Regions from separate parts of the Citrobacter farmeri genome, predicted to be linked through region 3. Evidence: predicted binding sites of a transcription regulator. Region 3 holds the regulator's gene; each other region holds the start of a gene.
The links. The regulator sigma-54, encoded in region 3, starts transcription at its own class of promoters, with help from an activator protein. The targets are predictions, from matches to a motif close to GTTGGCACANNTTTCGCTNT.
Positions count from the first base shown of each region.

Region 1: the regulator sigma-54 is predicted to act here: its motif matches at 2,183-2,202, upstream of I6L53_RS15385 (amino acid ABC transporter substrate-binding protein).
Region 2: the regulator sigma-54 is predicted to act here: its motif matches at 1,724-1,743, upstream of hypA (hydrogenase maturation nickel metallochaperone HypA).

Region 1 is NZ_CP077291.1:3,257,785-3,261,028, reverse strand. It holds gene gltK (glutamate/aspartate ABC transporter permease GltK) at 1-91, opposite strand, end outside; gene gltJ (glutamate/aspartate ABC transporter permease GltJ) at 91-831, opposite strand; gene I6L53_RS15385 (amino acid ABC transporter substrate-binding protein) at 995-1,903, opposite strand; gene lnt (apolipoprotein N-acyltransferase) at 2,330-3,244, opposite strand, start outside.
Region 2 is NZ_CP077291.1:1,045,335-1,048,578, forward strand. It holds gene hypD (hydrogenase formation protein HypD) at 1-207, opposite strand, end outside; gene I6L53_RS04870 (HypC/HybG/HupF family hydrogenase formation chaperone) at 207-479, opposite strand; gene hypB (hydrogenase nickel incorporation protein HypB) at 470-1,342, opposite strand; gene hypA (hydrogenase maturation nickel metallochaperone HypA) at 1,346-1,696, opposite strand; gene hycA (formate hydrogenlyase regulator HycA) at 1,907-2,368, shown strand; gene hycB (formate hydrogenlyase subunit HycB) at 2,505-3,116, shown strand; gene hycC (formate hydrogenlyase subunit 3) at 3,113-3,244, shown strand, end outside.
Region 3 is NZ_CP077291.1:4,270,647-4,273,890, reverse strand. It holds gene ptsN (PTS IIA-like nitrogen regulatory protein PtsN) at 1-169, opposite strand, end outside; gene hpf (ribosome hibernation promoting factor) at 285-572, opposite strand; gene rpoN (RNA polymerase factor sigma-54) at 595-2,028, opposite strand; gene lptB (LPS export ABC transporter ATP-binding protein) at 2,076-2,801, opposite strand; gene lptA (lipopolysaccharide ABC transporter substrate-binding protein LptA) at 2,808-3,244, opposite strand, start outside.

The DNA.
Region 1 (3,244 bases), 1.0 Mb from region 3:
CCGCTGTCAGGGTAATCTTCAGCGTAATAAGCAATCCGTCCAGCAGATACGGCAGGGAAGGGACAATAGAACTCCAGTCGAACTCGTACATTATTTGCCTCCCAGATTGCCAGGCAGGCGGATCTTACGTTCCACCAGACTCATCACCAGCATGATGAAGGCATTAATCAACACATACGCCAGGGTAATGGCGGTAAACGATTCCCAGGCATGCGCTGAGTAATCCAGCAACTTACCGGCCTGCGCGGCCATATCGACCAGACCGATGGTGGAGGCGATGGCGGAGTTTTTCACCAGGTTCATCATCTCAGAGGTCATCGGCGGGACGATCACGCGATAGGCGTTAGGCAACAGCACGTAGCGATATGCCTGCGGCAAGGTCAGCCCCATCGCCAGCGCCGCGTTTTTTTGACCGCGCGGCAGTGACTGAATGGCAGCGCGAACCTGTTCGCAGACGCGCGCTGCGGTGAACAGCCCCAGGCAGAGCATGGACGAGAGGAAGAACTGAATGTTGGGATCCAGCTCCGCCTTAAACCACATGCCGAGATCTTCCGGCAGCAGTTCGGGCACCACCAGATACCAGGTGAAGAACTGGACGATCAGCGGTACGTTACGGAACAGTTCAACATAAAGGGTGCCGATTCCGGAAAGGAAGCGATTCGGGACGGTGCGTAAAATGCCGAATAAAGAACCAACCAGGAAAGCAATGATCCAGGCGGTGATGGATAGTGCGACGGTGACCTGGAAACCGCTCCAGAGCCAGCCGAGATAGGTGGTGTTGCCGAATGGGGCTTGTTGTAAAAAAATGCCCCAGTTCCAGTCTATTGACATACATCTACTCCGAAAAAATAAGGGTAGCAGCGCTACCCTCGAAGATTGTTATCCAGCGTACTTCGGTTTTCAGGCCTGATGGGGAACGACCATCAGGCATATAGTCTGTCCGTGCTGCATAGCAATCGAGAGGGCAAGGAGTTCCCGCCCCATTTCGTTCTAGTTAGTTAAGTGCTTTATCATTCGGTTCTTTGAACAGCGCCTGCATTTCGTTCGACAGCTCGAAGTTCATGTTCAGGTTTTTCGGTGGGATCGGATTTTTGAACCACTTATCAAACCATTTCGCGGCTTCACCGGAGGTCTGCGCCTGGGCGATAGTGTCATCCATCAGCTTTTTGAATTCAGGATCGTTCTTACGCAGCATGCAGCCGTAGGCTTCCTGTGACTGCGGTTTGCCGACGATTTCCCAGTTATCTGGTTTCTTCGCCTTCGCGCGCTCACCGGCCAGCAGGGCATCATCCATCATAAAGGCAACGGCGCGACCGCTTTCCAGGGTACGGAAAGAGTCACCGTGGTCTTTCGCGCTGATGATACGCATGTCCATTTTTTGCTCATCGTTCAGCTTGTGCAGCAGAATTTCAGAGGTAGTTCCTGAGGTCACAACAACCGCTTTGCCTTTCAGATCGGCGAAGTCTTTAATGTCGCCGCCTTTTTTCGCCAGCAGACGCGTGCCGACGACAAAGATGGTGTCAGAGAAGGCGGCCTGTTTCTGGCGCTCAAGGTTGTTGGTGGTGGAACCGCACTCAAAGTCGAAGGTGCCGTTTTGCAGTAATGGAATACGGTTCTGAGAGGTAATCGGGATCAGCTTAACCTGCAGATCGGGTTTGTTCAGTTTCTTCTTCACGGCTTCAACGATGGCGTTGGAGTAATCCTGAGAATAACCCACCACTTTTTGCTGATTGTCGTAATAAGAGAACGGCACAGAGGATTCACGGTGACCGACGACGATAACGCCGTTTTTGGCGATCTTGTCGAGCGTGCTGCCCGCGGCTGGCGCCGCGTCTTCCGCGTGTACCAGACCGGCTGACAGTCCCATAACCAGCATTGCTGTGGCTAGCTTACGTAATTGCATATCCAACTCCTTATCGTCTGCGCCGTCGACGCAGTGATACCTATTGTGAGTGTCTGTGTTGTTATCACCTGCAACTTAGGCGTGCAGTGTTTTACCTGTTTGTTAACATTTAGTCTGGCTTAATGTAAAGATTTTGCTGCGTTATTGTTTATTTTTGCGAAGTGCGCCGCACCGTTTAGAGGCAAAAATCTCTCATTGCACCGTTTCGGTGCTACCAGTGAACTGCTTTAGTGCGACTAAGTTGCGCTAAACGTCAAAAACAGGTTTGCCTTGTTTAACAAAGCAATGAGCGTGCCAGAATGGAAGAAGGGAGGGAGAATGGTAGTTTGTAGGCCTGATAAGCGTAGCGCCATCAGGCATGATGTGGCACAACCGCCGGATGGCGGCGTACCGCCTTATCCGGCCTACATTTGATGGTGCACTGTGTTATCTGCGGCGCTGACGCAAACTCATTAGCACGGCGACAAAACCGAACAGCGCGGTGATGAGCCACAGCGGCCAGTTGCCAGTGCGGGCATATGGCGTTAAGCCTGTTGTTGGCGTCACCTCAGCGGTCAATACCTGGCGCGTAAACTGCGGGATCATCGCCTGAATCTCACCCTGTGGACCAATCACCGCCGTAATACCGTTGTTGGTACTGCGTAGCAGCGGTCGCGCCAGTTCCAGCGAACGCATCCGCGCCATCTGGAAGTGCTGCCACGGGCCAATCGACTTACCAAACCAGGCATCGTTGGAGATGGTTAACAAATAGTCCGTATCCGGGCGGAAGTTATCGCGCACCTGTTCGCCCAAAATGATCTCGTAGCAAATCGCAGCGGTCAGCGCTAAACCGTGCGCATGCAACTGCGGTTGAACATACGGACCCCGGCTGAACGAGGACATCGGCAGGTCAAAGAACGGTGCTAAGGGGCGCAGAATGGATTCCAGCGGTACGAACTCACCAAACGGCACCAGATGGTTTTTGTTGTAGCGGTTGGTGGAGTCATAGCTGTAAGGATTGTCTTTCCCCAGCGTGATAATGGTGTTGTAGGTGTCATAGCGGTTCTGTTTGTTCAGTCGCGCATCGACAATACCAGTAATCAGCGAGCTGTTTTTCGAACGCAACAGATCGTCCATCATGCTCAGAAAACGCTGTTGGTCAATTTCCAGATCCGGGATAGCGGATTCCGGCCAGATGATCAGCTGCGATTTCCCCATTTCGGGTTGTGTCGCATCCAGATAGGTCTTAAGCGTATTCAGCAAATGGCCTTCTTCCCATTTCAACGATTGCGGGATATCACCCTGAACCATTGACACCCGGGTCGTCCTTTCTGGCTCCAGCGTGTACCACTGGATATAACG
Region 2 (3,244 bases), 1.7 Mb from region 3:
ACAGCCCGGGCCGTGGATAAACTCCACGTTTTCGGGGAGCAGCTGGTCAAGACCGAATTTAAAGATCGCGTGCGTGTGACCGCCGCAGACTTCCATGATGCGCAGCGGACGTTCGGCGGTGTATGGCAGATGCGCGGCGCGTTCACGCAGGTGCTCAATCAGTTGCATCACCTGTTCCGGCGCGCGGTATTCGTCAACAAAACGCATTATTTTTCCTCGCCATACAGCAGAGCGCCGACATCCGGCTCAACATCAAACATGTTCTGGAGCGCATCGAGCGTGTCGCGCGCTTCGGCTTCGTTAATCACGCTCATGGCAAAACCGACGTGGACCAGTACCCACTGGTCCAGACGGGGTTTACCGTGTTCATCACAACTGCCGACCAGCGTCAGATCGACATCGCGCTGAATGCCGCAAACGTCGACTTTCGCCAGGTTACCTTCAATGGTGCGGATTTGGCCGGGAACGCCTATGCACATCGCTGTGCCTCCAGCCAGTTCAGCCACAGATCCATCCCTTCGCCGCTGGTGGCGGAAATCAGGATGATCTCGATATCCGGGTTGACTTCCCGGGCGCTGGCAATGCACTTCTCAACGTCGAAATTCAGGTACGGCAGCAGGTCGACTTTGTTAAGCAGCATCAGCGATGCGGCGGCAAACATATGCGGATATTTCAGCGGTTTGTCTTCGCCTTCGGTGACAGACAGTACCGCCACTTTATGGCGTTCGCCGAGATCAAAACTCGCCGGGCAGACGAGGTTGCCGACGTTTTCGATAAACAGAATCCCGTGATCTTCCAGCGGCAGACGCGGCGCGGCATCGGCAATCATCTGTGCGTCAAGGTGGCAGCCTTTGCCGGTGTTGACCTGAATGGCCGGTGTGCCGGTGGCACGAATGCGCGCTGCATCGTTGACCGTCTGCTGGTCGCCTTCAATAACGGCGCACGGCACACTGTCTTTCAGCTTCATCAGCGTTTCGGTGAGCAGGGTCGTTTTACCGGAACCTGGACTGGAGACGAGGTTCAGCACCAACTGCTGACGCGCGGCGAAGCGGGCGCGGTTACGCTCAGCCAGGCGGTTGTTCTTATCCAGCACGTCGATTTCCACTTCCAGCATACGACGCTGGCTCATGCCTGGCGCGTGGGTCCCGGCTTCACCGTGACCGTAGTGCAGATCGCCTTCTTCAGTCTGGCTCGGGGTGAATTCGGACGTTTTGATGCCGGTAATATTCAGCGCCGGGCGAGCTGCCGGTGCAAAAGGCGCGCTGCGAAACGCGGAATGAGGGTTATGCTCATCACCCTCTATATAAAGGTTGCCTTCAGCGCAACCGCATGTTGTACACATCGCTCACTCCTGATCTATTTCTATTCGTCGAATCTGTAATCCGTCATCGGCCACAATCTGCAGCGTGTCGCTATTGCATTGCGGGCAACGGCGAACGCGCTGGGTCAGTAAGGTGACGTATTGCTGACAGGATTCACACCAACATTCGGCTTCTTGTTCCTCGAGGTGCAGTTTACAACCTTCCGCAACGGTGCCACGGCATACCAGATCAAAACAAAAGGAGAGAGCGCTGGTTTCCACGCAAGAAAATGCGCCAATTTTGAGCCAGACCCCAGTTATCCGTTTTGCGCCGTGTGCGACGGCCTGTTGTTCGATCAATTCCAGTGCTCGTTGGCAAAGGGTAATTTCGTGCATATCGCCTCCCGATGTAATGGGCAGGGTTAAGCAATAACTATGCCAGCCTGAAAATTGCCAGCGCTTGTCGATGACGATGATGACGAAATGACATGTCATCAGGGCGTCGACATCCGTCATTTATTTTTAAATTAATGGAAAAACAGAGAGTTAAATATTGGCATGGAAAATGCTTATGGCTGGCTATCTCTGTTAAACGGGTAACCTGACATGACTATTTGGGAAATAAGCGAAAAAGCCGATTACATCGCGCAGCGGCATCGTCGCCTACAGGACCAGTGGCATATTTACTGCAACTCGCTGGTTCAGGGGATCACCCTGTCAAAAGCGCGTCTGCATCATGCGATGAGCTGCGCGCCGGATAAAGATCTCTGCTTCGTACTGTTCGAACACTTTCGTATCACCGTCACGATGGCGGATGGTTTCAACAGCCACACCATTGAGTATTACGTCGAGACAAAAGATAGCGAAGATAAACAACTGATTGCGCAGGCGCAGTTGAGCATCGACGGCAAAGTAGATGAGCGAGTCAGCAATCGTGACCGTGAGCAGGTGCTGGAACACTATCTCGATAAAATCGCCAGCGTCTATGACCGACTGTATGCCGCCGTTGAGAGCGGATCGCCGATCATTCTTAGCCAACTGGTGGCGGGACAAAAACCGGCGGCCTGAACGCGGCGTTTTGCGTCGTGACGTTGTTTTACAGGTCGTCACGACGATTTGAGGGACTGGCGTGTCGATAAGTGTCGAAACTGACATTCCATCGGCATGTTTTCGTCAAAAATGACTATCACCTGAGGAATGCCTGGTGAATCGTTTTGTAATTGCTGACTCCACGCTCTGTATCGGCTGCCACACCTGTGAGGCCGCCTGTTCAGAGACGCATCGCCAGCACGGCCTGCAGTCTATGCCGCGCCTGAAAGTGATGCTGAATGAAAAAGAATCTGCGCCGCAACTTTGCCACCACTGCGAAGATGCTCCTTGCGCCACCGTGTGCCCGGTCAACGCCATTAACCGCGTGGATGGCGCCGTACAGCTTAATGAAAGCTTGTGCGTGAGCTGCAAACTGTGCGGCATCGCCTGTCCGTTTGGCGCGATCGAATTTTCCGGCAGCCGTCCGCTGCATATCCCGGCCAACGCCAACACCCCGAAAGCCCCGCCAGCGCCACCGGCACCGGCTCGCGTCAGCACGCTGCTGGACTGGGTTTCTGGCGTGCGTGCCATTGCGGTGAAATGCGACCTGTGCAGCTTTGATGAACAAGGCCCGGCCTGTGTGCGGATGTGTCCAACGAAAGCCCTGCATCTGGTGAACAACATGGATATCGCTCGCGCCAGCAAACGGAAACGTGAGCTGACGTTTAATACCGACTTCGGCGATCTCTCCTTGTTTCAGCAGGCTCAGAGTGGGGATGCAAAATGAGCGCAATTTCACTGATCGTAAGCGGTGTGGCCTGGTTTGCCGCCGCCGCCGTCCTGGCATTTCTGTTCTCTTTTCATAAAGCGCTGAGCGGCTGGGTCGCTGGCGTGGGGGGCGCGGTTGGTAGTTTG
Region 3 (3,244 bases):
GCGTCAGGATCGCTTCAAAAACAACCTGCGGCGGTAAACTGAGCTGTTTTGCCGCCAGTTCACTGATGATTTCCAGCGCGCGTTTTTTACTCTGGCAGTGAACGGCACTGCGCGTACATTCCTGGTTAAGTACACTGCTCAGTTGTAGAGTCGTATCGTTATTTATCATAATTTCACCTAAGAACCTGCCCCGCAGCGGCGGGACAAGTTCGGAGCGCTAACTGTACAAATGGCCTGTTGTTCTGCACAACAGGCCGTCCTGCACCCGCTAACTGCCCGGACAATTAGTGTTGTTTCAATTTATCTTTGTGCTTAGTGAGTTGTCTTGCCAGCTTATCAATCAGGCCATCAATGGCCGCGTACATATCCTGACCTTCCGCGCTGGCGTGAATTTCGCCACCGTTTACATGCAGTGTTGCATCCGAGATGTGGGTGACTTTCTCCACTTTTAACACAATATAGACCTGATTAATCCTGTCAAAATACTGTTCGAGTTTGGCGAACTTGGTATTCAAAAAGTCACGCAGGGCTTCTGTGATCTCGACGTTGTTTCCAGTGATGTTGAGCTGCATAGTGTCTTCCTTATCGGTTGGGTCACACCAGTTGTTTGCGCTGGTTTGACGGCGGAATGGATAAAGACTCTCGGTACTTCGCAACGGTGCGGCGTGCCACCATGATGCCTTGTTCCGACAGCATCGATGTTAGCTTGCTGTCGCTCAGGGGCTTCGCGGGGTTTTCCGCCGCAATCAACTTCTTCACCAGTGCGCGGATCGCCGTGGAGGAAGCTTCGCCACCCCCCTCGGTATTCACATGGCTGGAGAAAAAATACTTCAGTTCAAAAATGCCGCGCGGACTGTGCAGATACTTCTGCGTGGTCACACGAGAAATGGTCGACTCATGCATCTCGACGGCCTGGGCGATATCCGCCAGTACCATCGGTTTCATAAACTCTTCGCCTTGCTCAAAGAAGGCTTGTTGCTGCTCAACGATACAACGGCTGACGCGCAGCAGGGTATCGTTGCGGCTCTCCAGACTCTTAATCAGCCATTTCGCGTCCTGCAAATTACTGCGGATGTACTGGCTGTCGGCGTCATTGCGCCCACCGTTGCACATTGCGGCATAGTGTTGATTGATCTGCAGGCGTGGAACGCTGTCGCCGTTGAGCTCGACCGTCCAGTGCCCGTTATGCTTACGTACCAGCACATCCGGGATCACGTATTCTGGTTCACCGGTCTGGATCGACTGGCCGGGGCGAGGATCGAGCGACTGAATCAGATTGACCGCCTCTTTGAGCACCTCTTCTTTGAGGCGAGTGACGCGCATCAGGGTGCGGAAGTCGTGGTTCGCCAGCAGATCGAGATGATCGCTGATGATCTGCCGGGCTTCTTCAAGGAAAGGCGTCGCTTTGTCGAACTGCGAGAGCTGGATTAGCAGACAATCACGCAGATCTTTTGCCGCCACACCAACGGGATCAAACCGCTGAATACGTTTGAGAACGGCTTCGACCTCATCAAGCCCCACGTCTTCATTGCCCATGCTTTCGAGGATGTCATCCAGCGAAACGGTGAGATAGCCGGTATCATCAACGGCATCAACAATAGAGGTAGCGATCGCGCGGTCGGTATCAGAAAAAGGGGTGAGTTCCACCTGCCACATCAGGTAATCCTGTAGGGTCTGCGTGGTTTCACCCTGATAAACAGGCAGCTCATCGTCGATGTAATCACCGCTGGTGCCCGACGGCGTCCCGGCGGTGTAGATTTCATCCCAGCTGGCGTCGAGCGGTAACTCTTCCGGCATCTCTTTTTGTTCGAGGGCGTCGGCGGTATCCAGCGATTCACTGTCCTGCGTTTCGTGGGTATCAACTTCGTCGTGAAGATCGGTTTGCTCCAGCAGCGGATTACTTTCCAGCGCCTGCTGGAGTTCCTGCTGCAGTTCCAGCGTGGACAACTGCAACAGACGGATCGCCTGTTGTAGTTGCGGCGTCATCGCCAGTTGTTGGCTCAGCCTGAGTTGCAAACCTTGCTTCATGTTCAGAGTCGTTTTCTCCCGCTATGACGTCGCAAACTTCTACCCTATCAGAGTCTGAAGTCTTCCCCAAGGTATACGCGCTTAACGTGTTCGTCCTGCAGGATTTCTGTTGGCGTACCGTGCGCGATCAGGTGTCCCTGGCTCACGATGTAGGCCCGCTCACACACGGCCAGCGTTTCGCGGACGTTATGATCGGTAATCAACACGCCGAGACCGCTGTCACGCAGATGCTCAATAATGCGCTTGATATCGATAACGGAAATGGGGTCAACACCAGCAAACGGTTCATCCAGCAGGATAAACTTCGGATTGGCCGCCAGCGCGCGGGCGATTTCCACACGACGACGTTCCCCCCCGGAGAGCGACTGACCCATGTTGTCGCGCAGATGCTCGATGTGGAACTCTTCCATCAGCTCGTTTGCACGGTCTTCACGCTGTTCGCTAGAGAGATCGTCACGGATTTGCAGCACGGCCATCAGGTTATCGAATACGCTCAGACGGCGGAAAATCGACGCCTCCTGCGGCAGATAGCCAATCCCACGGCGCGCGCGGGCGTGCAGCGGTAACAGGCTAATGTCTTCATCATCAATGATGATGTTACCGGCATCACGCGGCACAATACCGACGACCATGTAGAAGGTGGTGGTTTTACCCGCACCGTTCGGCCCAAGCAGACCGACAATCTCGCCCGAGTTGACGGTCAGGCTGACATCTTCCACGACGCGGCGGCCTTTGTAGGCCTTCGCCAGATTCTTTGCAGTTAATGTTGCCATAGCGAATTAGTTACTCTTCTTCTGAGCCGGGGCCTGGTTTTTGTTTTTGTCCTGCAGTTGCGACGGGACCAGAACGGTCGTCACACGCTTGCCTTTCTCACTGAAGGCCTGCATTTTCTGCTCTTTCACCAGATAGGTAATTTTGTCCCCGGTGATGTTGCTGTCGAGCTGTTCCAGGTACGCATTACCGGTGAGCACGACAAAGTCTTTCGCCAGCTCATAATGCATTTTCGACGCGTGGCCTTTCACCGGCTTACCATTGTCCTGCATTTGATAGAAGGTGGCCGGGTTGCCGAAGCCGTCAATGACCTCTTTGCCCTCCTCACCGCCAGGACGGGTAACGACCACTTTATCGGCGTTAATTTTGATCGTGCCCTGGGTCACAATGACATTGCCGGTGAAGGTCACGACGTTCCCCTGCATATCCAGAGACTGCTGGTCCG